DNA from 3 places in the Pectobacterium odoriferum genome. Region 2 is predicted to be linked to each of the others. Evidence: predicted binding sites of a transcription regulator. Region 2 holds the regulator's gene; each other region holds the start of a gene.
What was found. The regulator PhoB, encoded in region 2, activates phosphate uptake and scavenging genes when phosphate is short. The targets are predictions, from matches to a motif close to CTGTCATAAAACTGNCNNAT.
Positions count from the first base shown of each region.

Region 1: a site for PhoB is predicted at 1,388-1,407, ahead of pstS (phosphate ABC transporter substrate-binding protein PstS). Genes of this name have one in related genera too.
Region 3: a site for PhoB is predicted at 5,339-5,358, ahead of glpT (glycerol-3-phosphate transporter). Genes of this name have one in related genera too.

Region 1 covers NZ_CP034938.1:4,961,658-4,971,641, reverse strand. Annotated here, with positions in the region: gene pstC (phosphate ABC transporter permease PstC) at 1-61, opposite strand, end outside; gene pstS (phosphate ABC transporter substrate-binding protein PstS) at 225-1,265, opposite strand; gene EO763_RS22480 (DUF4026 domain-containing protein) at 1,478-2,905, opposite strand; gene glmS (glutamine--fructose-6-phosphate transaminase (isomerizing)) at 3,070-4,902, opposite strand; gene glmU (bifunctional UDP-N-acetylglucosamine diphosphorylase/glucosamine-1-phosphate N-acetyltransferase GlmU) at 5,104-6,474, opposite strand; gene pelX (pectate disaccharide-lyase PelX) at 6,800-9,034, shown strand; gene EO763_RS22460 (F0F1 ATP synthase subunit epsilon) at 9,377-9,796, opposite strand; gene atpD (F0F1 ATP synthase subunit beta) at 9,816-9,984, opposite strand, start outside.
Region 2 covers NZ_CP034938.1:1,321,535-1,331,518, forward strand. Annotated here, with positions in the region: gene mak (fructokinase) at 1-904, shown strand, start outside; gene EO763_RS05825 (AAA family ATPase) at 908-4,591, opposite strand; gene sbcD (exonuclease subunit SbcD) at 4,588-5,814, opposite strand; gene phoB (phosphate response regulator transcription factor PhoB) at 6,109-6,798, shown strand; gene phoR (phosphate regulon sensor histidine kinase PhoR) at 6,826-8,148, shown strand; gene EO763_RS05845 (PstS family phosphate ABC transporter substrate-binding protein) at 8,164-9,102, shown strand; gene EO763_RS05850 (cobalamin-independent methionine synthase II family protein) at 9,345-9,984, shown strand, end outside.
Region 3 covers NZ_CP034938.1:4,541,970-4,551,953, forward strand. Annotated here, with positions in the region: gene EO763_RS20480 (alginate lyase family protein) at 1-575, opposite strand, end outside; gene glpC (anaerobic glycerol-3-phosphate dehydrogenase subunit GlpC) at 1,015-2,226, opposite strand; gene glpB (glycerol-3-phosphate dehydrogenase subunit GlpB) at 2,223-3,485, opposite strand; gene glpA (anaerobic glycerol-3-phosphate dehydrogenase subunit A) at 3,475-5,142, opposite strand; gene glpT (glycerol-3-phosphate transporter) at 5,457-6,806, shown strand; gene glpQ (glycerophosphodiester phosphodiesterase) at 6,882-7,949, shown strand; gene yigL (sugar/pyridoxal phosphate phosphatase YigL) at 8,128-8,928, opposite strand; gene pldB (lysophospholipase L2) at 9,032-9,984, opposite strand, start outside.

The sequences.
Region 1 (9,984 bases), 1.4 Mb from region 2:
TGCTGAAGAGGATATCGCCATATTTTCCCGGGGCTTTGATAGTTGGCTTGTACTCCGCCATACGTCTCTCTTCTCGTTTTAACTACATTTGATAAGCTATTGAAGGCAGAGAGGTTACTATCACCTCTCCGCCCCGATACGACTTGTTATTCCACTACATCTTTCCCAGAACCTGACAGCCTCATCACGCTCTGGTTATCAACACGATGGTGTCGATACAATAATTAGTACAGAGCTTTACCGCTGCTGTCTTTTACCTGAGTTTTCCAGGCAGCACGGATTTGCTCAACCACTTCTTTTGGCAGTGTGGCGTAATCCAGCGCTTCAGCTTGCTCACCGCCTTTCTTGAACGCCCAGTCGAAGAATTTCAACACTTCAGCGCCCTGCTCAGGTTTTTCCTGTTTGGTCTGAACCAGGATGAACGTGGTTGAGGTGATCGGCCATGCATCAGCGCCTTTCTGGTTCGTCAGATCCTGAGCGAAAGACTTGCTCCAGTCGATCTCTTTAGCCGCGTTGCTGAAGCTTGCGCCAGTCGGGCTAACCGCTTTGCCATCGGCAGAAATCAGTTTGGTGTAAGCCAGGTTGTTTTGCTTGGCATACGCGTATTCTACGTAACCGATAGAACCGGGCAGACGCTGTACGAACGCCGCGATACCATCGTTACCTTTACCGCCCAGACCGGTTGGCCAGTTCACAGTAGAACCTGCACCAATCTTCTCTTTCCACTCTGGGTTCACTTTTGCAAGGTAGCTGGTGAACACGAAAGAGGTACCAGAACCGTCAGCACGACGAACCACTGCGATATCCTGATCCGGCAGCTTGGCATTCGGGTTCAGTTTGGTGATGGCTGGGTCGTTCCATTTTTTGATTTTGCCCAGGTAGATATCACCCAGTGTTTTACCATCCAGCGTTAAATCGCCAGATTTGATACCAGGAACGTTTACAGCCAGTACCACGCCACCGATAACGGTTGGGAACTGGAATAAACCATCCTGTGCTAATTTGTCGTCAGCCAGAGGCGCGTCAGAAGCACCGAAATCGACCGTTTTAGCGATAATCTGTTTTACACCGCCAGAAGAACCGATGCCTTGATAGTTAACCTTATTACCGGTTTCTTTTTGATAGGAGTCAGCCCATTTGGCATAAACAGGCGCAGGGAATGTCGCACCGGCACCGGTGAGGTTAGCAGCAGCTAAAGCAGAAAATGCCGTCAGAGAAAAGGTTGCCGCAACAACACTGGCAAGAGTGGTACGCATCAGTTTCATAATCCCTCCTGTGGGATACTCAAACGTGTCGACGTAACGTCGTTATCAATCAGAGTTATCAAATCAGAGTGTAGTTCGCAGGAGGAAAAATAGGACAATTTGGTGACAGTAAAATGTACGAAATATGACAGTTTTATGACAAAAGAGCAGTGAGCGGGAAAGTTCGGGCACCACCAGCCAGAACACGCGTTCTGACTGGTAGAGGAGATTGGTCAGTGAGTCTGGCTATGGCTAAGCAGTTTATAAATCGTATCAGGCTTATAGCTATCGCCCTGATAATAAATCGCCCAGTCGGTTACCCACGATATATCAATAGAATACACACCGCCTTCCTGCATGTCCTCAACGTAGAATGGATGATTGATTAATGTCCCCGTAACGACCGCATCGTCGATTTTTTCGGGCACAAACCACATGTGTTCACGCTCTTCTCCCGCTTCGCCATGAGGAATGCCAAACTTCACCATAAAGCGCCATTCACTTTCGACGGGCTTAGGTGATTTTTTGAGTAGCTTAGCTAAAAAACTGGGCTTAGCCGGTTCGTCACTCACATGATAATTTTTAAACATGTTGACGAAATAACGCCAGCGCAGCTGCGCTTTACGTGACATTTCTGCCGTTTCCGCGTTCGTGCGCCAGAACATGATGGCATTCTGCTCATCAAACCCTTTAAAGAACGTTTGCAGTACCGGATTCTCTTCGTTGGTACGAAACAGCATGCAGGAAGGCTCCTGATGCACGTCATCCCGATCGGCGTGATCGCCCAGAAACACGCCTTCCGGCGTCCCTTCCAGATCGTAGTGCATCTCTTCCAGAGGCCGCAGTTGATCAATCGGTGTGGATTGATTCACATGCCGTAACCCTTCTTCAAACGGCAACGCCACCAGATATTCATACCCGCTGTCCGTTTGCCCGCACAGAATCGGCTCATTAAAGGTAATTTGCTGATTTTGAATAGCATTATTAACAAAGCTTCGGAATAAATCTGGGATGCCATAATACGAACTCAGCGTCTCAGGAATAACTAATTCAGCCTCCGTCAGGCCGCATCGCGCCAGACCATGCGAGTGGAACCAGAATGTGGTTGGCGGATCGTTCTCGATGTCGTACACGGCATGAATGGTATACAGCGATTCAATTTCCGGCAGGACATCATCTTCCAGTTGAAAACTCAGCCATTCACGGGTAAACACGTTACCGGCCGCGGAAATATCGATACCCAAGAGAAAATCCGGCACCACGGCGCTTAATAAACGGAGCTGATGAACGTAATCTTCCAGTGGATTGGGGCCAAAAATACACTCAACCATCACTTCCTGCGTTGCCGCATTCGCCTGCGCCAGCAGCTCCGGCGAAATTTCATCGGTTGAATGTATCGGCGTAATGTTATTCTCGGGATCGCGCTCCGATACCTCAAGATAAAAGGTCAGCTCACGATCGTGATGACGACAGGTATAAAAGAATCCACCCTGTTCCTGCTCGGTATAGCTTATTTCGCCCTCGGTGAAAAATGCCTGCGCCTCTAACAAGCTCTCCAGCAGTGGATAGTTCATCTCTCGTGAGGAGAAAGCCACCATCGTTGAAGGCGCTTTTTCACCCTTCCCTTCAGCGATATCCAGATATTGTTGTTTGTTATTCATATTAAGAACTAATCAATATTCAATATGGGTAAACCAATATACCCAATAAATTTTGATAAGGAGAGTGCGGTGGACTTAAAATAAGGGGGATAAAAAATGAGATGTACTATAAAAATAAGCGGAGGTAAATAACACAATCGCTATTTACCTCCGTTTTTAAAAAATTACTCTACCGTAACGGATTTCGCCAGGTTACGTGGCTGATCGACATCGGTGCCTTTAATCAGCGCGACGTGATAAGACAGCAGCTGCAACGGCACCGTATAGAAGATTGGCGCAATCACTTCTTCGATATGCGGCAGTGGAATAATCTTCATATTTTCGCTGCTGGTGAAACCGGCATCTTCGTCAGCGAAGACATACAGCTCACCGCCGCGCGCCCGAACTTCTTCGATGTTGGATTTCAATTTTTCCAACAGTTCGTTGTTCGGTGCCACGACGACAACTGGCATATCCGCATCAATCAGCGCCAGTGGGCCATGTTTCAGCTCGCCTGCCGCATAGGCTTCCGCGTGGATGTAAGAAATCTCTTTCAGCTTCAGCGCCCCTTCCATTGCGATCGGGTACTGATCGCCACGGCCGAGGAACAGCGCATGGTGCTTGTCAGAGAAACCTTCCGCCAGAGATTCGATGAGCTTGTCCTGAGACAGCATTTGCTCAATACGCGCTGGCAGCGCCTGCAAACCGTGAACGATCTCATGCTCAATTTTCGCATCCATACCGCGCAGGCGGCCAACACGCGCCACCAGCATCAGCAGAACGGTAAGCTGGGTAGTGAAGGCTTTGGTCGAGGCCACGCCAATCTCTACGCCCGCTTTAGTCATCAGCGCCAGATCGGATTCGCGCACCAGCGAGGAACCCGCAACGTTACAGATAGCCAGCGAACCCAGGTAGCCCAGCTCTTTGGACAAACGCAGTGCCGCCAGCGTATCTGCCGTTTCACCGGACTGGGACAGGGTAATCATCAGGCTGTTCTTACGCACGGCAGGTTTGCGATAGCGGAATTCGGAAGCGATTTCTACATCGCACGGAATCCCCGCCAGCGCTTCAAACCAGTAACGGGAAACCATACCGGAGTTGTAGGACGTACCGCAGGCGATAATCTGAACGTGCTCAACCTTCGCCAGCAGCTCATCCGCTTTCGGGCCTAACTCAGAAAGATTGATCTCGCCGTGGCTGAAACGCCCTTCAAGGGTGTTCTTGATCGCCATCGGCTGTTCATAGATCTCTTTCTGCATGTAGTGACGATACGCGCCTTTGTCACCAGCATCGTAATTCACTTTTGATTCAATTTCTTCGCGTACGGCAAGCTGGCCGGATTTATCAAAAACGCGCACATCACGACGGGTGATTTCCGCAATGTCACCTTCTTCCAGGAACATAAAGCGGCGAGTCACAGGCAGTAATGCCAGCTGATCGGAGGCAATGAAGTTTTCACCCACACCACGGCCAATCACCAGCGGGCTACCAGAACGCGCGGCGACCAATACGCTTGGGTCGCGGTTATCCAACACCACCATGCCATACGCACCGCGCAGCTGTGGGATCACACGCTTAACCACGTCAACCAGCGTTCCGCCGGTCTGCTGCTGTTCAAAATGAACCAGATGAGCAACCACTTCGGTATCGGTTTCAGAAACGAAACGATAGCCGCGACCGATCAGCAGTTCGCGCAGCGGTTCATGGTTTTCGATAATGCCGTTATGGACGATAGTGATATGTTCAGAAACATGCGGGTGTGCGTTCTCTTCAGAAGGTTCACCGTGCGTTGCCCAGCGAGTATGGGCAATACCCGTACCGCCGTGCAGTTCATGCTCTTCGGCTGCCTGAGACAGCACCTGCACTTTCCCCAAACGGCGCAAACGAGCGACATGTCCTTCGCTGTCAACCACCGCCAGGCCCGCAGAGTCATAGCCGCGGTACTCAAGACGGCGTAAACCTTCCAACAAAATTTCAGCAACATCACGTTGCGCAACAGCGCCTACAATTCCACACATCGATGGTATTCCTATAAAAGTGACATATTGTGTCACCAGGGATGTCTTAGACCTGATTGTTCCGGTTTTTCCGGGTTCCCCGAGCCTTGTAGAGAGTTGGGGATTATTATGTTTTGTTCTGTGCTCGGAGACCGACCCACACAGGGGATAGGCCAAAGCACAGGGCAAAACCGCCTCCGCCGCGTGCGGAGGCATCAAATATTATTTCTTTTTCACTGGCCGTATCCAGCCGGAAATATGCCGTTGTTTCACGCGACCGACCACCAGCTCATTCTCTGCCACGTCGCGCGTAACCGTCGTTCCTGCACCGATCGTCGCGCCACTGGCAATGCTAACGGGCGCTACCAGTTGACTATCCGAACCAACAAATACATCGTCACCAATAACCGTTTTATGTTTATTCGCGCCGTCATAATTACAGGTGATCGTTCCTGCGCCAATATTAACACCGGAACCGATATCCGCATCACCCAAATAGCTGAGGTGACCCGCTTTTGATCCTTTACCCAGCCGCGCTTTTTTCAGTTCGACAAAGTTGCCGACATGCGCGCCCTCAGCCAGCTCCGATCCGGGACGCAAGCGGGCAAATGGGCCAACGGTACACTCCGCTTCTAACACGGCATCTTCCAACACGGAATAAGGGCTGATCTCTGTGTCATCGCCAAGGATGCAATTTTTGATTACGCAGCCAGCACCGATTTTCACCCGGCTGCCCAGCTTAACATTGCCTTCCACGATCACATTGATATCAATCACCACATCGCGACCATGAGTCAGTTCGCCACGCAGATCAAATCGTGCCGGATCAAGCAGCATGACACCAGCAAGCAGCAGCTTATCCGCCTGTTCACGCTGATAAACCCGCTCCAGCGCCGACAGTTGCAGGCGATTATTAACACCTTCAACTTCGCTCAGCCGCTCTGGATGGACCGCTTCAACACGCTGACCTTCTTCCGCTGCCATCGCAATAATATCGGTGATGTAAAACTCACCCTGTGCGTTGTTGTTATTCAACTGGCTTAACCAACGCTTCAGATCCTTGCCGTTCGCAATCAGAATGCCGGTATTGATCTCGTTAATCTGACGCTGTTCTTCGCTGGCATCTTTGTGCTCGACGATCCCAACTACGGCACCTTTTTCACGCACAATACGTCCATAACCCGTCGGATCGTCCAGCTTCACCGTCAACAGGCCGATACCCCCCTGCGGCTTAGCCTCACGTAAACGTCCCAGCGTTTGCGATGAAATCAGCGGCACATCGCCATACAACATCAAGATGTCTTCATCATCAGCAAAATGAGGCGCGGCTTGCTGCATCGCATGCCCGGTTCCCAGCTGTTCCGCCTGCAATACCCAGTTCAACGCCGGATCGGTCAATTCACGTTTTAGCAAATCACCGCCGTGGCCGTATACCAGATGAACGTGCTGTGCACCTGTCGTCATCGCAGCATCAATAACGTGCTGAACCATTGGCTTACCCGCCAGTTGATGCAACACTTTGGGAAGGTCGGAATACATACGGGTTCCTTTACCCGCAGCAAGGATCACCACACTCATCGCACTATTTGACATAAGTATCCTGACAGTACGGAACCACAGCTCCGCAAAAATAAAATGGCTAGCCTGTTACGGCATGAATAAACCAGAGTTTACCGAAACTCATGCATAACGCGGATACTTTTTGGTGAGTTTTTTCTGAAAATCTCGCTCAAAACGACGAATGTTCGTGAGGAGAAGAAACGGACACCGTTCTATCTACATCAACAAAAATGACATGGTGTTTCATAAAAAACAGACTTTATTTTTAAGTATTTCCATTTGTGACACACACAAAAGAAACAGCGTTTCATTTATAGCAATATATGCGGGAAAATAATTCAATAACGAAGGAGATACAATGAAACGTTGTTCTTCACAAAAATGTGATTCATTACGGAAACACCGTTCTTCACGCCTCGCAGCCGTCGCGTTGACGAATGCATTACTCTTTAGCTTTAGTACACACGCTGCGACAGAATCAACCCCTGTCTGGCACGGCATCGCCTTTGGTCAATCAACAGACGTAAACTTCTCATCCAATGTCCTGCCAGAAAAGATTGGCGTTAACGACGTCACGATTAATGGCAAGAAATTAGCGCCGGGGGATAACGCTGATTTGTCCGCACCTATCACGATCGAAAGTCGTGGCGGAAAGATTGCCAACACCCATGACGGACTGACGTTCTTCTATACGCAGTTACCTGCGAATGTGAATTTTACGCTTCAGTCTGATATTACCGTGGAACAGTTTGGGCCAGAAAACGGCGCCAAGCCGGCGGCTCAGGAAGGGGCGGGGATTCTGGTGCGCGATATTATCGGCGTGCCACGTCAAGAACCGCTGAAAGAAGGGTATGAGGAATTCCCTGCTGCATCCAACATGGTGATGAACGCCATCATGACGCAGGATAAAAAGTCTCATACCGAAATCAAACTACAGGCAATTTTACGTAATGGCGTCACACAACCGTGGGGCAATGCAGGCGCGAAAATAACCAAAACCAGCTATCAGGAAAACGTTAATCTCGAGCAAACACCGACGTTCCGTCTGAAACTAGAACGCACCAACGACGGCTTCATTACCTCTTATGCGCCGAAAGGCACGGACAACTGGGTATCAAAAGAAGTCAAAGGCGCAGACGTCGTCACCAAGTTGGATAAAGATCACTACTACGTTGGTTTCTTTGCCTCCCGTAACGCCAAAATCACCGTCAGCAATGCACAGTTGACCACGACGCCAGCGCAAACCAAAGCCTCACCGGAATTTAAAGCCAAGGATTATGATCCTTTGCTCCAGGTGATGTCATCACCTAAAACCACCAGCGAACACTATGTGGTTCAGGCCAGAGCCAATTACAATGGCACGATCGCGGTATCGCAAAACGGTCAACCTCTGGGTGATGCTAAGCAGGTAAAAGCGGGAGAAACCTTATCTCTGCCAGCGAAAATTGCTGGTAAAGGCGCTGAGTTCAAGATTGCCTACCAGCCTACGGAAGGCGATGATAAAGCAGTAAAAGAGAGCACGTTCAAGGTTGAAAGAGTGGCCTACGCAGACGCCAAAAATCTGTATGTTTCGCCACAAGGCGCAGCCGGCAACGACGGCAGTAAAAATGCACCTATCGATTTAGCTAGCGCCGTCGCCGCTCTGCCAGCAGGTGGCACCATCTGGCTCAACGATGGCGATTACAGCGCGGCTGAAATCCCTGTCAGCGCCAGCGGCCAGCAAAAAACCGTCAAGAACCTGTTTGCTGTCGGCAATAAAGCCGTGATTCATGGCCTGCAGCTAAAAGCGAGCCATTGGCATGTTAAAGGGATTGAAATTACAGAGAAACCATTCCGTATCGAAGGGAGCTACAACACCATCGAACGCGTTCTGGCGCACCACGCTGACGATACGGGTATTCAGGTGACCTCGACGGCCGATGTAGGCAGACCACTGTGGGCCAGCCATAATCTGATTCTGAATTCAGAATCTCACAGCAACCAGGATCCAGGCAAAATTAACGCTGACGGTTTCGCGGTGAAAATGCGTGTGGGTGAAGGCAACGTGATCCGTGGTGCGTTCTCGCACAACAATGTCGATGACGGCTTTGACCTGTTTAACAAAATTGAAGACGGTGCCAACGGCGTTGTGGTGATCGAGAATTCAATTGCCATGAACAACACCAGCAATGGCTTCAAAATGGGTGGCGAAGGCCAGCCAGTGGCGCATCAGGTTAAACACAGCATTGCTGTGGGCAACAAACTCGATGGTTTCACTGACAACTTCAACCCTGGCGCATTGATCGTTGAAGGCAACATCGCGTTGGATAACGAACGCTTTAACTTTATCTTCCGCCCAAGCCCTTACTCTGGCCCGGAAAAACAAGGCGTCTTCAAGAGCAACATTTCGCTGAAAACCAAAGCGGGTAAATATGATGATGCGGTTGTCGGCAGTATCGATAACACCAACTATTTCATCAAAGAAGACCGTTCGGTTAACGCGCAAGGCAATGAAATCACAGTAAATAACTTCGTATCCGTTACCGTTCCGGAGACGTTTACGCGTGATGCCAAAGGCAATCTGGTACTTGGCGATTTCCTGAAGAAAAAATAAGCTAGCGCAGAGAGCATCACAGATTTTGCCGTTATCCGGCGTAAAAAATTATGCTGAGGAGGTAGCAGGCTTAGGATGAGCCGCATGGACGCGGCGAAAGCTTGCGCCACGTCAGACAAAAACGTCAGAGACGTTTTTGAACAGCACTTGTGCTGGCCCGAAGGGCGAGCCCCATTGATGGGGCGAGTAAACGTGTCGCAAGCTGTCCGTTAAGCCTGATACCGACGAAGGTACCGCGTAGCGGCATAATTTAGCCGGAAGGCAGGGAAGGGGCATCACCTTAAATACAAAAAGGCCAGTCAGTGTGAACTGACTGGCCTTCAATTATTGCAAGCTTATCTGTTACATCGCTTTTCTGGTCAGCTCGATAACACGCAGCTTCGCAATCGCTTTAGTCAGCTCTGCGGAAGCCTGAGCATAATCCACATCGCCATGCGAATTGCGGATATGATCTTCGGCTTTGCGCTTCGCTTCCAGCGCACGTGCTTCATCCAGATCCTGCCCACGGATAGCGGTATCAGACAGTACGGTGACCATATTCGGCTGCACCTCAAGGACGCCACCAGAAAGATAAATATACTCTTCCTCACCGTGCTGCTTAACGATACGAATCATACCCGGCTTAATGGCAGTGAGCAGAGGGGCATGTCCCGGATAAATACCCAGTTCGCCTTCGCTCCCCGTTACCTGGATCTTCTGCACCAGACCGGAGAACATTTGCTGTTCTGCACTCACGACATCCAGATGGTAAGTCATAGCCATGTCACCCTCCTACAAGGCGTTACAGTTTCTTGGCTTTTTCCACGACTTCTTCAATGGAACCAACCATGTAGAACGCCTGCTCTGGCAGGTGGTCGTATTCGCCTTCCATAATCCCTTTAAAGCCACGGATAGTGTCTTTCAGGGATACGTATTTGCCCGGAGAACCGGTAAATACTTCCGCTACGAAG
Region 2 (9,984 bases):
CGGTATCGATCTAGGCGGGACGAAAACGGAAGTCATTGCGCTGGATGATGAGGGGCAGGAACGTTTTCGGCAGCGTATGCCGACGCCAAGAAATGACTACCCGGAAACGCTGCGGACTATCGCTACGCTGGTAGAGATGGCTGAAAAAGCGACTGGCAGCCGTGGCAGCGTTGGCGTGGGGATCCCCGGTACGCTGTCGCCGTTTACCGGTAAGGTAAAAAATGCCAACTCCACCTGGCTCAACGGTCAGGCGCTGGATCTCGATCTCGCCACTCTGCTGAATCGGCCCGTGCGGGTTGCCAATGACGCGAACTGTTTCGCGGTTTCAGAAGCGGTTGACGGTGCTGGGGCAGGGAAGCAGAGCGTCTTCGCGGTCATCATTGGAACCGGCTGCGGGTCGGGCATTGCGCTGAACGGTCAGGCTCACGTCGGCGGCAACGGTATTGCGGGCGAGTGGGGACATAATCCGCTGCCTTGGATGGATGATGATGAGCTACGCTATCGGCAGACGGTTCCCTGCTACTGCGGCAAATCTGGCTGCATTGAATCCTTTATTTCCGGTACGGGGTTTGCGCAGGATTACCAGCGCCTGAGCGGCCAGCCGCACAAAGGTGAGGTAATCATTGCCTTAGCGGAGCAGGGCGACCCCATCGCAGAACTGGCGTTACAGCGCTATGAACATCGTCTGGCGAAATCGCTGGCGCATGTGATTAACCTGCTCGACCCTGATGTCGTGGTGCTGGGGGGCGGAATGAGCAACGTTTCTCGCCTTTATCAGACTGTGCCGGAAAAGATTAAACAGTGGATCTTCGGCGGTGAGTGCGAAACGCCCGTGCGTCAGGCTATACACGGCGACTCCAGCGGGGTACGCGGAGCCGCCTGGCTCTGGCCGAAGACGGAATAATGGCTAAACGGCGTACTGCGGCGCCAGCCGACTGACGCCTAAGCCGTTAACCTTCTGCACTTTGATCTGTACCGGAATACGCTCTTTCATGGCTTCAACATGGCTAATGACGCCGATGGTTTTACCGGAGGCGTTCAGGTTATCGAGCGCGTCCAGCGCGATATCCAGCGTCTCGGCATCCAGCGTGCCGAAGCCTTCATCCAGAAACAGCGAGTCGATGCTGGCTTTGTGGCTGACCAAATCGGATAGCGCCAACGCCAGCGACAAACTCACCAGAAAGCTCTCGCCACCAGACAGCGTACGCGTATCACGCTCGGCGTCTGCTTGCCAGGTATCCATCACCAGCAGCTCCAGTTCGTCGCCGGGTTTCCGTTTCAGCATATAGCGCCCGTGCAGGCGAGAAAGCTGGAGATTGGCGAGATAAACCAAATGATCCAACGTTAGCCCCTGAGCAAACTTACGGAATTTATGCCCGCTTTGTGAGCCGATGAGCGTATTAAGGCAGCTCCAGTCGTCATACATTTGCTGGCTTTGGGCGATCTCATTAAGTAAATTTTGCTGGTTCTGGCGATGTTGTCGATCGTCAGCTAACTGATGCTGGAACTCGCCTTGCTGCCGCAGGTTGGTTTTCAGCGTTTCATCCAGCGCTGCCAACTGCTGCTGTGCCGCCTCTTGTGTAGCGTCTTCCGTTAGGGAGGTGGGGCGCTTTTGTTGATGGGCAAGCAGATCCCGCTCAGCCTGCTGGTGAAGTGCCGCCGCCTGCTGCAAGCTTTGGTTCAGTTTTTCCTTCCATGACTGCAACGCCTGACGTTCCTGCTCATCAAGCAGCGCATTGAGGAACGTCGTTTCATCAGTAAAAGTGCTTTGCTGTAAAGCCTGACTAAAGCGCTCTGTCGCACTTTCACGCTGGCGCGTGCTCTGTTCATACTGCTGTTGCGTGCTCGCTAGCTCTCCTGTCAGACGGCTCAACGTTGTTTCGGTTTGCTGCCGAGCGGACAGGGCTAGGTGGAGTACATCGTCATACTGTTGGCTGGTTCGCTGTAGCTGTTCGCGCACAGCAGCGATTTGCCTGTCGCCGAAAAGTGCCAGTCGTTCCTGCTGGCTTGTGTTGAGGAGCGCGAGGTGTTGTTCCAACCGCTGTTGCTGCGTCTGTGATTGCTGCTTTGCCTCGGTCACGCTGCGATTCAGATGTTGAAGATCGCTGTCCAGCGTGGCTAACAGAGGAATTAAGCGAGATTGCTCCTGCTCTTTGGCTTTCCAGTCTTGCCATTCGCTTTCGCGCTGCGCCAGCCAGCCATCCTGTGCGTCGGCCTCCGGTAGCAGAAGCCCGACATTTGCCAGCGCCTGCGTGATTTCCTGAATGTGTTGCATGAGCAGCCGCTGCACGTTTTGCAGCGACTGCTCGGTCTCTTGCTGCGTAACGTTTAGCGAAGTTTGTTGCTGGGTGTTGAGTGCGATTCTCTGGTCGAGTTCCCGCTGCAATCCCTCTGCGGCAGTCAGTAAATCCTTACTTTCCTGCCACTGTTTTTGCAATTGTTCGCGTGCAGTAATCTGCTGTCGAATGTCCTGTTCTTCTGCTTCATTTTGCGCAAGCCAAGCTGCGACCTCGTCTGGCTGTTCAAGCGAGTAGTTAACTTGTAAGTGCTTACTGACATCTTGCCACTGTTGCAGCAGGGCGTGATGCTCGCTATCGAGCTGAGCGATGTCCTGTTGCAACTGTTCCCGCTGTTGCTCTCGTGCGGCCAATTGTGCTGTCGTATTTGCCAGCGCCGTTGTTAACCGATTCACTTCCTGCTGTAGCGTCGTCAGGCGCTGTTGGGTTTCAGACGGCTGTAGTGCCTGATAACTTTCGATGGCTGGATGTTCGGTTGAACCACATAGCGGACACGCGTCTCCGGCCTGTAGCCGTTGCCGTTCGGCTTCCAGCTTAACGATCCGTTCTTCCTGTCGATACACCGTCTCCAGATCGACCAGATGTTGGCTGCGTTGCTCATGCTCAGACTGCTGCTGTTTCTTTAAAATTTCTGACTGGCTGATATGCTCTTGTACCTCACCCTGTTTGGCGAGGTACTGCTGCTTGCGAATATGCAGACGCTGGAACTGGTCGCTGATTGTCGCGAGCTGTTGGCGTTCAGTGCGCTGGTCAATGCGTTGATTAAACTGCTGTTGCAGGGCGGAAAGCGGCTGGTGCGCCTCCTGATGTTGCCGTGTCTCATCGTGTTGTAGGAACTGCTGACGGGTTGCATCAACGGCCGCTTGTTGTTCACGCCGCTGTGCCGCCAGCGTCACTGCCTCTTGCTGTAACGTTGCTGACTGTTCGCTATGCTGCGCCTGTTTTTGTTTCAGCTTCTGCTGCTCGTCCTGAAGCTGGCGCAACTGCCGAAACTGGGTGCGCCACAGAGGAAGTTGTTCTCCCCACTGCTGATGATGTGCGTATTGTTGGCGGTAAGACTGGATCTGTTCAAGCTGTTGTTTAGCCTGCTGCTGTTCCGCCGCTGTCTGTGTTTGTTTACTTTCATTCGCGTGCAGATGAGCCTGCGTTTTTGCCAGCTCGTCCTGTTGCTGTACTTTTTGCTGCACCAGCGTGGTAATGCGATGGTCAAGTGGCACAACCTGTTCGTTGATCACCTGCTCTTGTTGCTGCCGTACCCGTTTGTGCTCACTAACATCCCGCTCTGCTTTTTCTTCCTGCTGGCGTAACGCGGTTAACGTCACCTGCTCGGCGGCCTGTTTCCCGGTCAGTTGTTCAATATGCTGTGCCAGAACAAGAGATTCCTGGCGATAGCGCTCGCGTTCCTGATGTAGCGGCCTCAGTTTTTCTGCCGGTTCGCTGTGAGTTAACCTGTCGAGCTGCGGTTTAGCCTGCTGAATAGCGGATTCGGCACTTTCATGTTGCGCCTGCGTGTTGGTTAGCTGCGTGCGCTGCTGCGTCAGTTGCTCAAACCAGCGCTGCGTAGTCAGCACTTGCTCACGTTCGACGTTGCCCCGTTGCTCCTGCTGGATCAGTTCGGCAAGCTGTTCTTCCACCTGCTGGCGCTGTTCATCAGTTAACAGTTGAATGCCTGATGCGCGCGCCTGTAGCGTGTTCAGTACGACGCTTGCCTGTTTGTGTTTGTCATAGACGCGTTCGGAAATCAGGCCGTAAATATCCGTGCCAGTTAGTTCTTCCAGCAGTTCCGCTCTGTCGTCTGCTTTTGCGTTGAGGAAGGCGGCAAATTGTCCCTGCGACAGCATCATGGATCGCGTAAAACGGCCGAAATCCAGCCCCGTGAGCTGTGTGATCATCTCTTTCTTATCATTGAGTTTTTCACACAGAATTTTGCCGTCTTCAATGAGCGCGAGTTCGGCCTTGGGCGACTGTAAGTTGCCGTCTGGGGCGTTTCTTGCCCGGCGTTGGCTCCAGAAGGCGCGATATCCGACGCCTTTAACTTCAAACTCGACCTCGGCAAGGCACTCTGCGGTATTACGCGTCATCAGGTCATTCTGGCTGGCGGAAAGCAGGCCAAGCCGTGGCGTTTCGTGATACAGCGCCAGACAGATAGCATCCAGCAGCGTGGTTTTTCCCGCACCGGTCGGGCCGGTAATGGCAAATAAGCCATTGCTGGAAAACGGCTCCTGCGTGAAGTCGATTTTCCATTCGCCTTTCAGCGCGTTGAGATTCTTTAAACGCAGACTGAGGATTTTCATTGGGCAGGCTCGCTATTTTCCAGTTCATCAATAACCTGATTAAACAGCGTGCGAACACGCTGTTGGCGACCGTCTTCCATGTCTGTCTCCGTTGCCAGACGACGTTCAAAAACGTCATGCACGCTTAATTCGTTTAGCGTTTCCTTGTCCTGCTGGGTAATCGCTTGCAGGCGCTGTTCGCGCGTGCGGCGCAGCAGCAGTACTTCAACGGGCAGGTGCTCGGTCATCGCCTGAATGCGTTTTTGCATGTCGCTCAGATAATCCTGCGTGTTGAGTTCAATATCCAGCCACACGGGTTTATCGCCCTGATAGTGCTGAAACGCTGCCAGCTGTTGTTCAATATCGCTCAGGCTGCCTTTAATCAGTTGCATCGGTTGAGTGACGGGAATAGGCAGTGTTTTTACTTGTGCTGGCGTGTCTGGTGCAAAACTCACCAGACAGATGGACTTCTCGCTGTTGAGTTCATCAAAACTCAACGGGATGGGGGAACCGCTGTAGCGAATGTGCTCGCTTTGCGTCACGCGCTGCGGGCGGTGAATATGGCCTAGCGCGATATAATCCGCAGGAGGAAAAGCCTGAGCCGGGAAAGCATCGAGCGTACCAATATAGATATCGCGCACGGATTCTGAGGCGGTCGAGCCAATTGTCGTCAGGTGTCCGGTTGCAATAATCGGCAGCGGCAGGCCTAGTTTGTCGCGCTTTTGGCAAGCCAGTTGGTAACACTGCTGGTAGTGCGCGGTAATCGCTTCCTGTAGCGCCAGCTGTTTCTCATCCCCGGATTGCCCAGCTTTGCTGGTTAACACATCGCGCGGACGTAAAAACGGAATCGCGCAGAGCAGGGCGCCGGGCTGCCGCTGACGGTTTTCCAGCAGGATCACCTGTTGGGCAGGATCGTCGCTGGCGCAGGCAATTACCCGTGTGTTCAGGCAGGCCAGCAGCTCGCGGGATTCGTTTAGCATCGCGACAGAATCGTGGTTGCCGCCGAGAACGATGAGCTGGCAGCCTGTGCGCTGTAGCGCGACCACGAAGCTATAATACATTTCCCGCGCATAGCTGGGGGGCGAGCCGTTATCAAAAATATCGCCAGCAACGATAATGGCATCGACCTGATGTTGTTCCACCTGAACGATAAGCCAGTTTAGAAAAGCCTGATGCTCAACAGCGCGGCTTTTGGTATAAAAATATTGTCCTAAATGCCAATCGGCGGTGTGGATAATGCGCATCGTGTTCTCTCGATATTCATGCCGCGTGGCGGTGGATGACGTTATCATTATTTATTATGTGAAAGGGTGTGTCGTCGCCAGAGTGCTTTGTCATCGTAATGCCATGATTATATATAGCAGGGGGGCGGCTGTCGCGGTGGAATCAGACGTTTGGAAAGCGGCTCGAAAAATAGGATGTACGCGCTGTAACAATCGTGCAGAGAGGGCCGTGTGTTTTTCATAAATCTGTCATAAAACTGACGCATAATGCCTTTCGCCTGCTAACAGCGACGATGATTAACGACAGGATTAACAATGGCAAAACGCATATTAGTCGTGGAAGATGAAGCACCAATTCGTGAAATGGTCTGCTTTGTACTGGAACAAAATGGCTATCAACCCGTTGAAGCTGAAGACTATGATAGTGCGGTAACGCAACTGTCGGAGCCGTTCCCAGAACTGGTGTTATTGGACTGGATGCTGCCAGGAGGATCGGGCCTGCAATTCATCAAGCATATGAAGCGTGAGGCGCTGACGCGTGATATTCCGGTGATGATGTTGACCGCGCGTGGCGAAGAAGAAGACCGGGTGCGCGGGCTTGAAGTGGGGGCGGATGATTACATTACCAAACCGTTCTCACCCAAAGAATTGGTGGCGCGTATCAAAGCCGTGATGCGCCGAATTTCACCGATGGCGGTGGAAGAAGTGATTGAAATGCGTGGCCTGAGCCTCGATCCTTCCTCTCATCGCGTGACGACCGAAGAGCACGCGTTGGACATGGGACCGACAGAATTTAAACTGCTGCATTTCTTTATGACGCATCCTGAACGTGTTTATAGCCGGGAACAGTTGCTGAATCACGTTTGGGGCACTAACGTTTATGTTGAAGATCGTACTGTCGACGTCCATATTCGTCGCCTGCGTAAAGCGCTGGAAACCAGCGGACATGACAAAATGGTGCAAACCGTTCGGGGAACGGGCTACCGTTTTTCAACGCGTTACTGAGGTGATCGTAACCGGAGAAATATTAACGTGCTAGAACGTTTATCATGGAAAAGGCTGGCATTGGAGCTGGCTTTTTTTTGTTTGCCTGCCTTACTGCTGGGGCTGATTTTTGGCTATCTGCCCTGGTTTCTGCTGGTCGCGGTATTAGGCCTACTGTGCTGGAATTTTTATAACCAGCTAAAACTCTCTTATTGGCTGTGGGTCGACCGCAGCATGACGCCACCGCCCGGCCGCTGGAGCTGGGAACCGCTGTTCTACGGGCTCTATCAGATGCAGTTGCGTAACCGACGCCGACGTCGTGAGCTGGCGCTCCTGATCAAACGGTTTCGCAGCGGTGCCGAGTCCTTGCCCGATGCCGTGGTGATCATTACCGAAGAAGGAACGATCTTCTGGTGTAATCATCTGGCGCAGCACCTGCTGAGTTTCCGCTGGCCGGAGGATAACGGTCAGAATATCCTCAACTTATTGCGCTATCCCGAATTCACGAATTACATGAAAGGACAGGATTTTAGCCGTCCTCTCACGCTACAGTTGAATAATTCTCACCATGTTGAATTCCGCGTGATGCCGTATTCCGAAGGGCAGCTACTGATGGTGGTGCGTGATATTACGCAAATGCACCAGCTTGAAGGCGCCAGGCGTAACTTTTTTGCTAACGTGAGCCATGAACTGCGTACGCCGCTGACGGTGTTGCAGGGCTATCTGGAAATGATGCAGGAAGAAACGCTGGATGCGGCTCTGCGAGGGAAGGCGCTGAACACCATGCAGGAGCAGACCCGACGCATGGACGGGCTGGTCAAACAGCTGCTGACCTTGTCCCGTATTGAGGCGGCAACGGCAATTGATCTGAATGAAAAAGTCGATATTCCATTGATGCTGCGCGTATTGCAGCGTGAAGCGCAGACGCTGAGTCAGGGGCGTCATGAGATCGTTTTTCGTGTGAACGAAAGCCTCCGCGTGTTTGGTAATGAAGAACAGCTGCGCAGTGCGGTATCCAATCTGGTGTATAACGCGGTCAACCATACGCCAGCGGGAACGCGTATCGAAGTCTGCTGGCAGAAGATTCCACAGGGCGCACAATTTCAGGTCAGCGATAACGGGCCGGGAATTGCGGCCGAGCATTTGCCGCGCCTGACGGAACGTTTTTATCGGGTGGATAAGGCGCGTTCACGACAAACGGGCGGCAGCGGGCTGGGGCTGGCGATTGTTAAGCATGCACTCAGCCATCATGATTCCCGTCTGGAGATCATGAGTGAGGATGGGATGGGCTCACGTTTCGTCTTTACGCTGCCGAATCGGTTGATTGTCCCTGCCTCTCTGGCTGAAAATACAGTGAAACCTTCAGCCTGACGGAAAACGCTATCCATGACATCCGCTACTCGTATTGCGGGCGCTTTTTTACTGCTGCTCAGCGCGTTTTGCTCCGCACAGCCTCGCCAGATGTTGGCTGGTAACCTCTCCAGCGCGGGGTCGGATACGCTGGCTAACCTGATGGCCTTTTGGGCGGCGGATTTCAGCCAGCATTACCCAAACGTGAATTTACAGATTCAGGCCGCAGGTTCGTCCTCTGCGCCGACGTCTCTGGCATCGGGAGCCGCGCAGCTTGGGCCGATGAGCAGAGCGATGAAGGCCAGCGAAATTGAGGCATTCGTCCTGCACTATGGCTATCCGCCGCTGGCGGTGCCGGTGGCAATGGATGCGCTGGTTGTGTTGGTCAATCAGGATAACCCGCTACCTGGGCTGAACTTGTCGCAACTGGACGCCATCTTTTCGATTACGCAGCGCTGCGGTAACCACCAGCCGATAAAACAGTGGGGCGATCTCGGCCTGCATGGCAGTTGGGAAAAACGCACGTTACTGCGCTATGGGCGAAACTCTGCGTCGGGAACCTATGGGTTCTTTAAACAAAAGGCGCTATGCCGTGGCGATTTCCTTCCTCAAGTTAATGAATTGCCGGGGTCGGCGTCCGTTGTGCAGGCCGTTGCTGCGTCGACCGATGCCATCGGCTATGCCAGCGTGGGCTTTCGTACCAGCGGCGTGAAAATGCTGCCGTTAGCTGCACAAGGCACCGACTACATTTCCCCCTCGACTGAGAATATCCGCAGCGGTTTGTATCCCTACACCCGTTACCTCTATATCTACGTGAACAAAGCGCCCAGCCAACCACTGGAAGCGTTGACGGCGGCATTTTTAGCGCGTGTGCTGTCTGAAACGGGGCAAGCGCTGGTGAATCAGGATGGCTATTTGCCATTGCCGGAAGAAACGCGTCGTCAGGCGCGCCAGCTGATTGGCCTGCCGGAATAATTCCTCTTTCCTCGACGAATTTGCGATGTTTTCACGCTAGATGAACTTTCTTCATGTAACGTGAAAATTCTTCCATTGCCCTGTGATTCGCCACGTGACAGGATAGTTTTAAATTTAGACGTCCAGATGGCTAAATAAAATTAAATGTAATTATCCCTCTGGGCAAATATTTCATATTGAAACTATCTGTCAGTACGCTTCTTTCCTGAAGAATAGTACTGGCAACATGTCAGGAGCGACATATGGCGAACATCTTATCCCCTTTCCGTGCCGATACCGTCGGCAGTTTCTTGCGTCCGGCAGCGATTAAGGCAGCACGTCTTCAGCATCAGGCCGGCGAGATTGATGATGCTGCGCTGCGTAACATTGAAGATCGTGAGATTCTGCGTGTAGTAGAAAAGCAGCGTGAAGCGGGCTTGCAGGTTGTGACGGATGGTGAGCTGCGCCGTGCCTGGTGGCACTTCGATTTCTTTGCCGATTTGCACGGTGTGGAGCGCTACGAAGCCGATCACGGTATTCAATTCAACGGTATTCAGACCAAATCCCATGCGATTCGTGTCGTGGATAAAGTCGGCTTTAATCCTCAGCACCCGATGCTCGATCATTTCCGCTACCTGAACAGCATTTCTGGCGATGCGGTCGCTAAAATGACGATTCCAAGTCCTAGCGTGATGCATTTCCGTGGTGGACGAAAAGCGATTGATGCGACGGTTTACCCCGATTTGGCTGACTACTTCGATGATCTCGCGCAAACCTGGCGCGATGCGATCCACGCATTTTATGATGCAGGCTGCCGCTTTCTGCAACTGGATGACACCGTGTGGGCCTACCTGTGCTCTGACGATCAAAAACGCCAGATTCGTGAACGTGGTGAAGATCCTG
Region 3 (9,984 bases), 1.8 Mb from region 2:
GGGTAAAATACATCCATCATCATTTTACTAAATTGCGTAATATCAGCAGACGTCCAACCACTTCCGGTGTAACGCAGAATTTCAGCTGCATTAAGCAATTTATACCCATAAAGGCTGGCAGCAAGTTGTGCGTCGTGACCTTTAATTTCCGTTAATGTCGTGGACCAGCCGTTAAGTATTTTTATCGCCGCATTAGAATAGATGGGGTTCTTTGTCATCGCCCATTCAATCGCCAGCGACAATGCCGCAGATGCACTGTTCTGTAACTCGCCGTTTCCCACATTGCCATTCGTAGGATCGTTTCGGTATACCACCGCTTTTGGTGTGACCGAATACGTAGAGCTCGCCAAATAGTGGGATTGCAATAGCTGCCAATCCGTATACCAAGGCTCCTGCTTGTTATCAACTCCCGCCTTCATTCGCTCCAGATCGGCCTGCGTATACAGCATACCCGGGTGCAGGAACGCTTTATCATTGGTTGCTGCATGGCTAACTTTCAGCCCGCACAAAAACAGACTCAGCAACGTCATTATTAAGAAAAATGTACTCTTTTTCTTACTCAAGAAGCTATCCATAAACGGTTTCCTTTTCGTCGATTGATTTCTATGGCGAAACGATACCGGGCCATTTTTCCAGAGCGGTAGCGCCAATAATCGTTCGACAAGAAGATAGCCCGCACGATGTATCGGTTAAACACCAGAGAATGATTTATCACTACGGAATATTTCAGGCGATCAAAGTAGGGTTATCTGGGAGCGTTCGATAGGCAAAAAAAAAAGCCAGCACCCGAGCTGGCTAAATAATACTGGAAGCAATGTGAGCAATGTCGTGCCTTCACAGGGAAGCCGGATCGTCGTGAACACCATCAATAACTAACACAGGCGCATGACATCGTTCCCCAGAACGCACAGCAATAATAATCATTATCATTCGCAATTGTAAAGTGCTTTTTGCGATAAATTCTTATTCTCAATACGGACTGCGGAACAGCCCGTTTTGCTCCCCTTCTGTTTGCTACTCTGGCTGCGCTAATGCCCTTGCCAGCAGGGTGATCGGGTGTTCACACTTTTTGCTGGTCGACATCTCAATCTGCCATTTACAGGTTTCGCAGTCCGTCACCACGATATCGACTCCGCTCTCTTCAATCTGCTGAAACAGCGGTGCGCCAATACCTTGCGACGTGGCGTAATTCTCTTTCTTGAAGCCGTAGGTACCCGCAATGCCGCAGCACTGGGAATCCAACATCACCAGCTCAAGACCGGGGATGCGTTGCAGCAGCGCCAGGGTATACGCCGTCCAGCCCATTCGTTCCAGATGGCAAGGCGTGTGATACGCCACCCGCAGCGGCAATTTACCCAGCGGCAGCGTTCGCCCTTCTTCTTCCAGCAAGCGGTAGAGCTGACGTGTCACCAGTTCGACACCATCGCGCACGTGACCGTTATCCACGCCCAGCAGATGTGGATACTCGTCCCGCAGCGTGAACGTACAACTGGATGACGTCGCGACCACTGGCAGAGATTTCTGATTAATCGCCTCATCCAGCGATTTGATATTCGCGTGCGCCTGCTTTCTGGCCTTGTCGTGAAAACCATTGGCGATCAGCGGCACGCCGCAGCATTTCTCTTTATTCAGCAACTGGACGCCAATACCCATCGCGTTAAAGACCTGAACCAGATCTTTACCTAGCTGTGGATGGTTGTAGTTCACATAGCAGCCGTGGAAGTAAGCGATCTGCTCATCATAGGCCTGCTGTTTTGCCGCCTGTTGGCGATACCAGCGCCGGAAGGTGCCGAACGAGTATGTCGGCAACTGGCGACGATGGTCGATTTTCAACGCCTTATCCAGCAGTTGGCGCACCGGTTTCAGGCTAGTAGCCGTATTCACCAACGGCGCAAACGGTGTAGCAATTGACCCCATGAAGTCGGTATGACTCAGAATCGCATCGCGCAATGTCGGCTTGTGGGTGCTGTGCGTCCCCTTTGCGCGCTGAATAATATCGCCAATTTTGACATCCGACGGGCACGCGACTTCACAACGTTTGCAGTTGGTGCAGTATTTCAGCGCATCATCATACAGCGCCGGATCTTTACGCCGCAGGCGTTCGCCGTCCGGCCCAGCCTGTTTCGGGCCGGGATAAAGTGGGTTCACACGCGACACCGGACAGTACGTAGTACAGACCGTACACTTGATGCAATCTTCAAAACTGTTATCGCTAAGCAGGCTCATGGGTTGCCCTCATTCAAAATTTGTTCGGCAACATGAAGTGCGCTGAGCAAGGACACCCCCGCTCCACATCCCTGCACAATAGGGTCGAAGCCTTCCAGCACCGCACCAATCGCGTACAGATTATTGACCGTTTCGCCCTCAATGCGCGGATGCAGACGTTCATCGACAATCGCACCAAATTGCAGATAAGGCTGCGGCGCAAACACATCCTGCTGGCTCCAGCCCTCGCGCTGATCGGCAAACCGCACGTCCAGCCCAAAGACCGGTTCGGTCACTCGATCGAACTGCGTCACCAGCCCGTTGCTAAAGAAGCTACCGCTCGCCAGCACCGCATGCTTCGCCCGCAGCGGAATATCACGGTGATGGAGGCTATGGATCGCAATCTCCTGCGGCGACAGCGAGGCACGCACCGCGCGATCGCCCGGCATCACCATGCCACCCAGTTGGCGAAAACGCTGCGACAGCGCCTGATGCAGGCGTAAGCCGAGTACTGACGGCGGTAATGTCGGTAACAGCAGCACCGGTTTACCTAACGCATCAGCGAGTTCATTGATGATTTCAGGGCTGTCCAATCCCAGACACGCAGGCATGATGATGGCATCGTTACCGTTAGCCAGAAGCGACAGCTCTTCTACCAGCGCCGAGCGGTTTTCCGGCCGATCCAGCACGCGGGCGATATTTACCGCGCGGAATTCGCTGGGGTTCTGGCGTAGCCGATCCAGCACGGGCAGCTTGAGTTCATCACTGCGTGCCGCAATCCCCTGCGCCTGAAGCGTGCCGGCCACAATACGGGACTGAAAATCCAGAAAGCCTTCGATACCCGCAATCAGCGGATTGTCGCCAAAGCGGGCATCCGGCAGACCACGCGTTACGCCATCGACCGGGCTCAGCCAGCATGAACGAAACTTACCTAGCGGCGTCATGCGCCAGTGGTTCTGGTGATGATTGCCTTGCAGGGTGATATTGCTGCGTTCCAGCAGCGCCTCAACTTGTGGCAACAGGGCCGCCACTGCCGTCGCGCCCATACGGGAATAAGGATGATGAGGAGCCTGACGCGCCAACTCATCCAGCGCATTGAGCGGCTGGCTCACGGGCTGTCCGTCAGGGAGATGGGAAAGTAAATCCAGCGCACCGGAAGAAAAATGCAGCGCATTCTGCCCCGCGCTGACAATCGCACAGCGTTTTCCCTGCTCCGCTAAGCGAATGCCGCAGGTCAATCCCGCCAGTCCGCCACCGATAATCACAACGTCATAGCGCATGACGATCCTCCTGACTGTCGCTGGCCGTCAGGCCGCACAATCCCTGATAAATCCAACTCGTAAACTCGCTTTCGCGCAGCGCATTGCCCCACGCAATCGGGCGAATGCCTTTCCAGCGTTCGTTCAAAAACTGGCTGAGCTGCGTGAGCGACTGCTCCGGCGTCGCAGTGCCCAGACGGCACAGCAGACCCGCCGCACGGCAGGCGCACAGCTCACCCTGACAGGTGCCCATCCCCACGCGGGTGCGCCGACGTAAATCAATCAGGTTATTTACCTGCAATGACTCCACGGCGTAGCGCACTTCCCCCGCCGTCACGGCCTCACATTCGCACACCAGACTGCGATCCAGACGCTCACCGGACAGCATTCGCCCGGCACGTTCACCGTGACGATAAATCGCCGAACCGCGCAGCGGCGCAGATAACGGTTTTGCCACAGGATAAGCAGACAGGGCGTGAGGGGCAGATTTCACTTCCTCCAGCGATTCAGAACCGGGCAGCGGCGTCTGTGCCGTCGAGCAGGTCACGTCATGACCCAGCTTTTTGCAGATGGCGTCAGTCACCCATTCCGCCATCAGGCGGTAGGTCATCAGCTTGCCGCCGGTGATGGTAATAAATCCTTCCAGCCCGTCGCGGATGGCATGGTCGAGCAGCACAATGCCGCGGCTCACGCTACGTCCGCTGGGGTCGCTATCGCTGGCAACCAACGGCCGGACGCCCGCATAGGCGCGTAGAATGCGCGTACTCGCCAATGTCGGCGCCAGCATCGAACCTTCCCGCATCAGCGTTTCCACCTCAGCAGGCGTCACGAGCATGTTGTCGATTTGATCGTAATCGATGTGGGTTGAGGTGGTGCCAATCAGCGAAATGGTATCGCCCGGCACCAAAATGTCGGCATCCGCCGGCTTACGACAGCGGTTGATCACCATGTTGTTGATGCGGTGTCCTAGAATCAACAACGCGCCTTTTGCCGGAAACATACGCACGCGCAGATCGGCATATTCCGCAATGTGTTGCCCCCAAATACCGCCCGCATTGACCACCACCTGTGCATAGATTTCTGTTTCTACACCTTTTTTATGGTCGAAAACGCGCACGCCGGTAATACGGTCGCCCTGACGAATCAGCCCGATAACCTCATGATAAGTCAGCACTTCCGCGCCGTGCTCGCAGGCATCAATCATGTTGGCCGCCGTCAGGCGAAAGGGATCGACGGAGCCATCCGGCACACGCACCGCGCCAATCAGGGTCGGGTTTGCCGCCGGTTCCAGCCGTAGCGCTTCCTGCGGATCCAACGCCTGAGCGTGAATCCCAGCCTGCTGGCAGGCGGTAATAAACTGCGCCTGCCAGCCGAGATCGTCTTCTGGCAAGGTGATAAACAGACCGTCGGTAGGCTCAATACAGTGGCGAGCAATCCGCCGGAGAATCTGGTTTTCTTCAATACATTCGCGGGCAGACTCGCCATCGGTTACCGCATAACGGGCGCCGCTGTGTAATAAACCGTGATTACGCCCGGTCGCCCCGGTCGCAATGTCATAACGTTCAAGCAGCAGGCAGCGCAGTCCGCGCAGGGCACAGTCTCGTACTGTACCCGCTCCCGTCACACCACCGCCGATGACAACCACGTCAGTTTCACGCCAGTTCACCATGTTTTTCATTCTGCTCTCACTTCAGGCGGAGGGTATACATGTTGCTATTGGGACACAGAAAGAAGGGTTAATGTTTGATAAAGAGCAAAATCGAACACTAAACGAAAATAAAACGGGATTTAAAAACAATAAGTGTGATTTATGTCACCAAAACCACACTGTGGAATTTTCCTATTCTGTTAACATGAGCGCAAAAATCGTCACAGTTTCATAAAATTGTAACATTAGCGCCATGAATCACACTCATTTGCACGCTACCCCCTTACAATAACGTTCGTAATAGAACAAAAAAGCTATCGTTTTTTTTCGCATTGGAGATATCTATGCTGAGTATTTTTAGGCCCGCAGCCCACCAGCCGCGCGTGTCGCAAGAACACGTTGATCCGCTCTATCGCCGCCTGCGCTGGCAGATTTTCATGGGGATATTTTTTGGCTACGCCGCCTACTATCTGGTGCGTAAAAACTTCGCACTCGCCATGCCTTATCTGATTGACCAGGGCTTCTCACGCGGCGATCTTGGTTTTGCGCTGTCGGGTATCTCTATTGCCTACGGATTCTCCAAATTTATCATGGGGTCCATATCCGACCGTTCTAACCCACGCGTGTTCCTGCCTGCGGGTCTGATTCTGTCAGGTGCGGTCATGCTGTTCATGGGTTTCGTGCCGTGGGCAACGTCCAGCATTGCGATTATGTTCGTCCTGCTGTTCCTGTGCGGATGGTTCCAGGGTATGGGTTGGCCGCCGTGCGGACGTACGATGGTTCACTGGTGGTCGCAGAAAGAACGTGGTGGCATCGTGTCCGTATGGAACTGTGCTCACAACGTCGGCGGTGGTATTCCTCCTCTGCTGTTCCTGCTGGGTATGGCCTGGTTCAACGACTGGAAAGCAGCACTCTATATGCCGGCCTTCGCCGCCATTCTGATTGCCATGATCGCTTTTGCACTGATGCGTGACACGCCGCAATCCTGTGGTCTGCCACCGATTGAAGAGTACAAAAACGATTATCCGGTTGATTACAATGAAAAAGCGGAAGAAGAACTGACGGCTAAGCAGATCTTCATGCAGTACGTTTTCCCCAACAAACTGCTGTGGTACATCGCGATCGCCAACGTCTTCGTTTACCTGCTGCGTTACGGTATCCTCGACTGGTCACCGACCTACCTGAAGGAAGTTAAACACTTCGCACTGGATAAGTCTTCCTGGGCCTATTTCTTCTACGAATATGCAGGTATTCCGGGCACGCTGCTGTGCGGCTGGATGTCCGACAAGGTCTTCAAAGGTAACCGTGGTGCAACAGGCGTGTTCTTCATGACGCTGGTGACAATAGCAACTATCGTTTACTGGATGAACCCAGCCGGTAACCCGGGTGTGGACATGGCCTGTATGATCGTCATCGGCTTCCTGATTTACGGCCCGGTCATGCTGATTGGTCTGCATGCACTGGAACTGGCACCGAAAAAAGCAGCGGGTACAGCCGCGGGCTTCACCGGCCTGTTCGGCTACCTCGGTGGCTCCGTTGCCGCCAGCGCCATCGTCGGCTACACCGTTGACTTCTTCGGTTGGGACGGCGGTTTCATAGTCATGATCGGCGGCAGCATTCTGGCTGTACTTCTGCTGGTTGTTGTTATGCTGAATGAGAAAAAGCATAAAGCAGAGTTAGCCAATCGCGCCTAACCCGCTCTTGTCAGCATCCCTCTGGCGGCGTCCTGATGACGCCGCCTTTCTCTCAACAGAAAGAGGTTTGATCGCATGAACGTTACCGTAACATCCCTACTCTCCGCCCTCGCGCTCTCCGTTTCCTTTAGTGCTTCCGCTTCATCAACCGACAAAATCGTTATTGCCCACCGCGGTGCCAGCGGCTATCTGCCCGAGCATACGCTTCCGGCGAAAGCGATGGCTTACGCTCAGGGTGCCGATTATCTGGAGCAAGATCTGGTGCTCACCAAAGATAACGCGCTCATTGTCCTGCACGACCACTATCTGGATCGCGTGACCGACGTGGCCGAACGCTTTCCGCAGCGCGCCCGCAAAGATGGACGCTTTTACGCCATCGATTTCACGCTGAAAGAAATCAAGTCACTGAAATTTACCGAAGGGTTCGACATCAAAGACGGCAAGCAGGTACAGAGCTACCCAAACCGTTTTCCGATGTGGAAATCCGACTTCCGTATTCATACCTTTCAGGAAGAAATTGAATTTATTCAGGGGCTGAACCACTCAACCGGCAAGAACATCGGCCTCTACCCCGAAATCAAAGCGCCGTGGTTTCACCATCAGGAAGGGAAAGACATCGCGCGCGAAACGCTGGCCGTGTTGAAGCAGTATGGCTATACGAAAAAAAGCGATAAGGTCTTCCTGCAATCGTTTGATGTTGCCGAGCTAAAGCGCATCAAAACCGAATTGCAGCCGCAGATGAAGATGGATCTGAACCTGATTCAACTGATTGCCTATACCGACTGGCATGAAACCTACGAGAAGCAGGCCGATGGAACGTGGGTGAATTACCACTACGACTGGATGCAAAAGCCCGGCGCTATGCAGCAAATTGCGACCTATGCCGACGGTATCGGCCCGGACTATCACATGCTCGTCCAGAAAGGTTCGACACCTGACCACATCACCTTTACCGACATGGTGAAAGAAGCCCACCGGCATAAACTTCAGGTACACCCGTTTACGGCAAGAGCCGACAGGCTACCGGCGTACGCCAACGATATCGGGCGGCTCTACGACATCCTCTACTATCAGGCGGATGTTGACGGCCTGTTCACCGACTTTCCCGACAAAGCGGTCGATTTCCTGAAAAAACCGCGCTGAAGCGCTAATACTGGTCGCTTAAGCATGGATTTAGAGGGAAACACGATGATGAGGCTCCCGCAGGGATGCCTCGCACCGTGGTCGCCCTCGGTATCTCGATCCTTAAACAATCGCTGAGGCTCAGCTTTCCCATCGGGCACGGTGTGCCCGATGATGCGTTGGCTCGATAACACATCGATTATTTCAGAAACAGTTCACGCAGGTAATTCGGCACGGCGCTGTCCGCATTAGAGCCAATCACTTCGCGATCTGGCAGCATATCTTTCAGGCGCTGATGTGCGTTCTGCATCACGCAGCCTTTTCCGGCCATCGACAGCATTTCGTAGTCGTTCATACCATCACCAAACGCCACGCACTCTTTGAGCGAGAAGCCGATAATCTTCGCCACCTGCTCCAACGCATGGCCTTTAGACACGCCGCCCGCCATCACTTCCAGACAGGTCAGCGTCGAAAAGCTTACGTTGACGCGGTCACCCCAGCGCGCGTTGATCGCTTCTTCCAGCGGCAACAGCTGTTCATGGGAATCGCAGGTAAAGAACACTTTGCTGACGCCATCGGTTTCGAGCAGGGCAGGCTCGAACAGCTTGTATTTAAAGATCGACTCTTTGAAGAAACGTTCTTCTTCCGCACGCGGACGGTTCATAAACCACTCATCATCGCGGTAAACGTGCGTCAGCATATCGGGGTTATTGTGTACGACGCTGTAAAGGTCGCGGGCAATGTCCTGATCCAGATTGTGGCTGAAAATCAGCTCGCCCTGCGAGTTGTGCACACGCGCACCATTCGAGGTAATCATAAACGCGCTGATGCCGAGGTTATCGCGGATCTGCGCGACATCCATGTGATGCCGTCCGGTAGCGAACACAAAGTGAATCCCTTTTTCCGTCAGCAGCCTGAGGGTTTCTTTAGCATAGGGGGACAGCGAGTGGTCAGGTGACAGCAGTGTGCCATCTAAATCGGAAGCAACGACATGGTACATAGCGATGAGATCTCACTTCTGGTGTGTTGCGGCGGCACCCGCCGCAAAAAAATTAACGAAGTTGCTGGCAGCGTCCGTTGAACGGCCTGCCAGCAGGCTAAAATTAATGATAACGCGCAAAGTGCGCCAGAATCAGCGCAAATGCCTGAGCGCGGAGGTTATCCGTTTCAAAGAGAATTTCATGCCGCGCACCGTGGATAACCTGCAAAACACCGTTTGAATTGGCGTTACCGCTTTGTGCCAGTGCCTGACAAAACGCATTCTGGCTGCGGTTATCCACCACGCGCTCTTCTCCCGCCTGTAACAGCAGAAGCGGCGTGGTGACGGCGCTGGCCTGAGCCAGTAGCTGTTTCCCCGCCAGTATCGCCTCTCGCACCCAATGATAGGTGGGGCCGCCGATGCGTAAATCCGGTGAATCCGCATAAAAGCGAATACCGCGCTGGTAGCGTTCACGGCTGTGCGTCAGCACATTCATCCGGTAAGGCAAAGGACGCCATTGCCCAGTGCCGATAGCGTAGTAATCACGTATTGCTGGGCGACGCTCCGCCCAATCGACGATCCAGCCAGCAACACAGTGAGGAAGCGGCAAACGAATACCAAACATCGGCGCGCACAGCGCCACGGCATCAAACGTTTCAGGTTGGCGGATCAAAAGCTGCGCCAGAATCGCCCCACCCATTGAATGCGCCAAGGCAAACCGGCGGGTATAGTGTTTCGAGCCAATATGCTGCTGACACAGCATTTCGGCATCATCGACATAGTCACTAAAGCGCAGCACGTGTCCACGGTGGCCGTCTTGCAATACTCGCCCCGACCGCCCTTGCCCACGGTGATCCATGATGAGCACATCATAGCCGCTATGAAAGAGATCGTAAGCCACTTCGCTATATTTGACATAGCTTTCGATACGGCCTGAAAAGACAACGACAATTTTGTCGTGCTGCGGCGCAGTAAAGCGAACGAACCGGATCGGCACATCGTCTACGCCAGAGAATTCGCCCTCTTCGCGCTGACGCCAGAAATCCAGTAATTCTCCGGTCGCAAAAGCGGCAAACT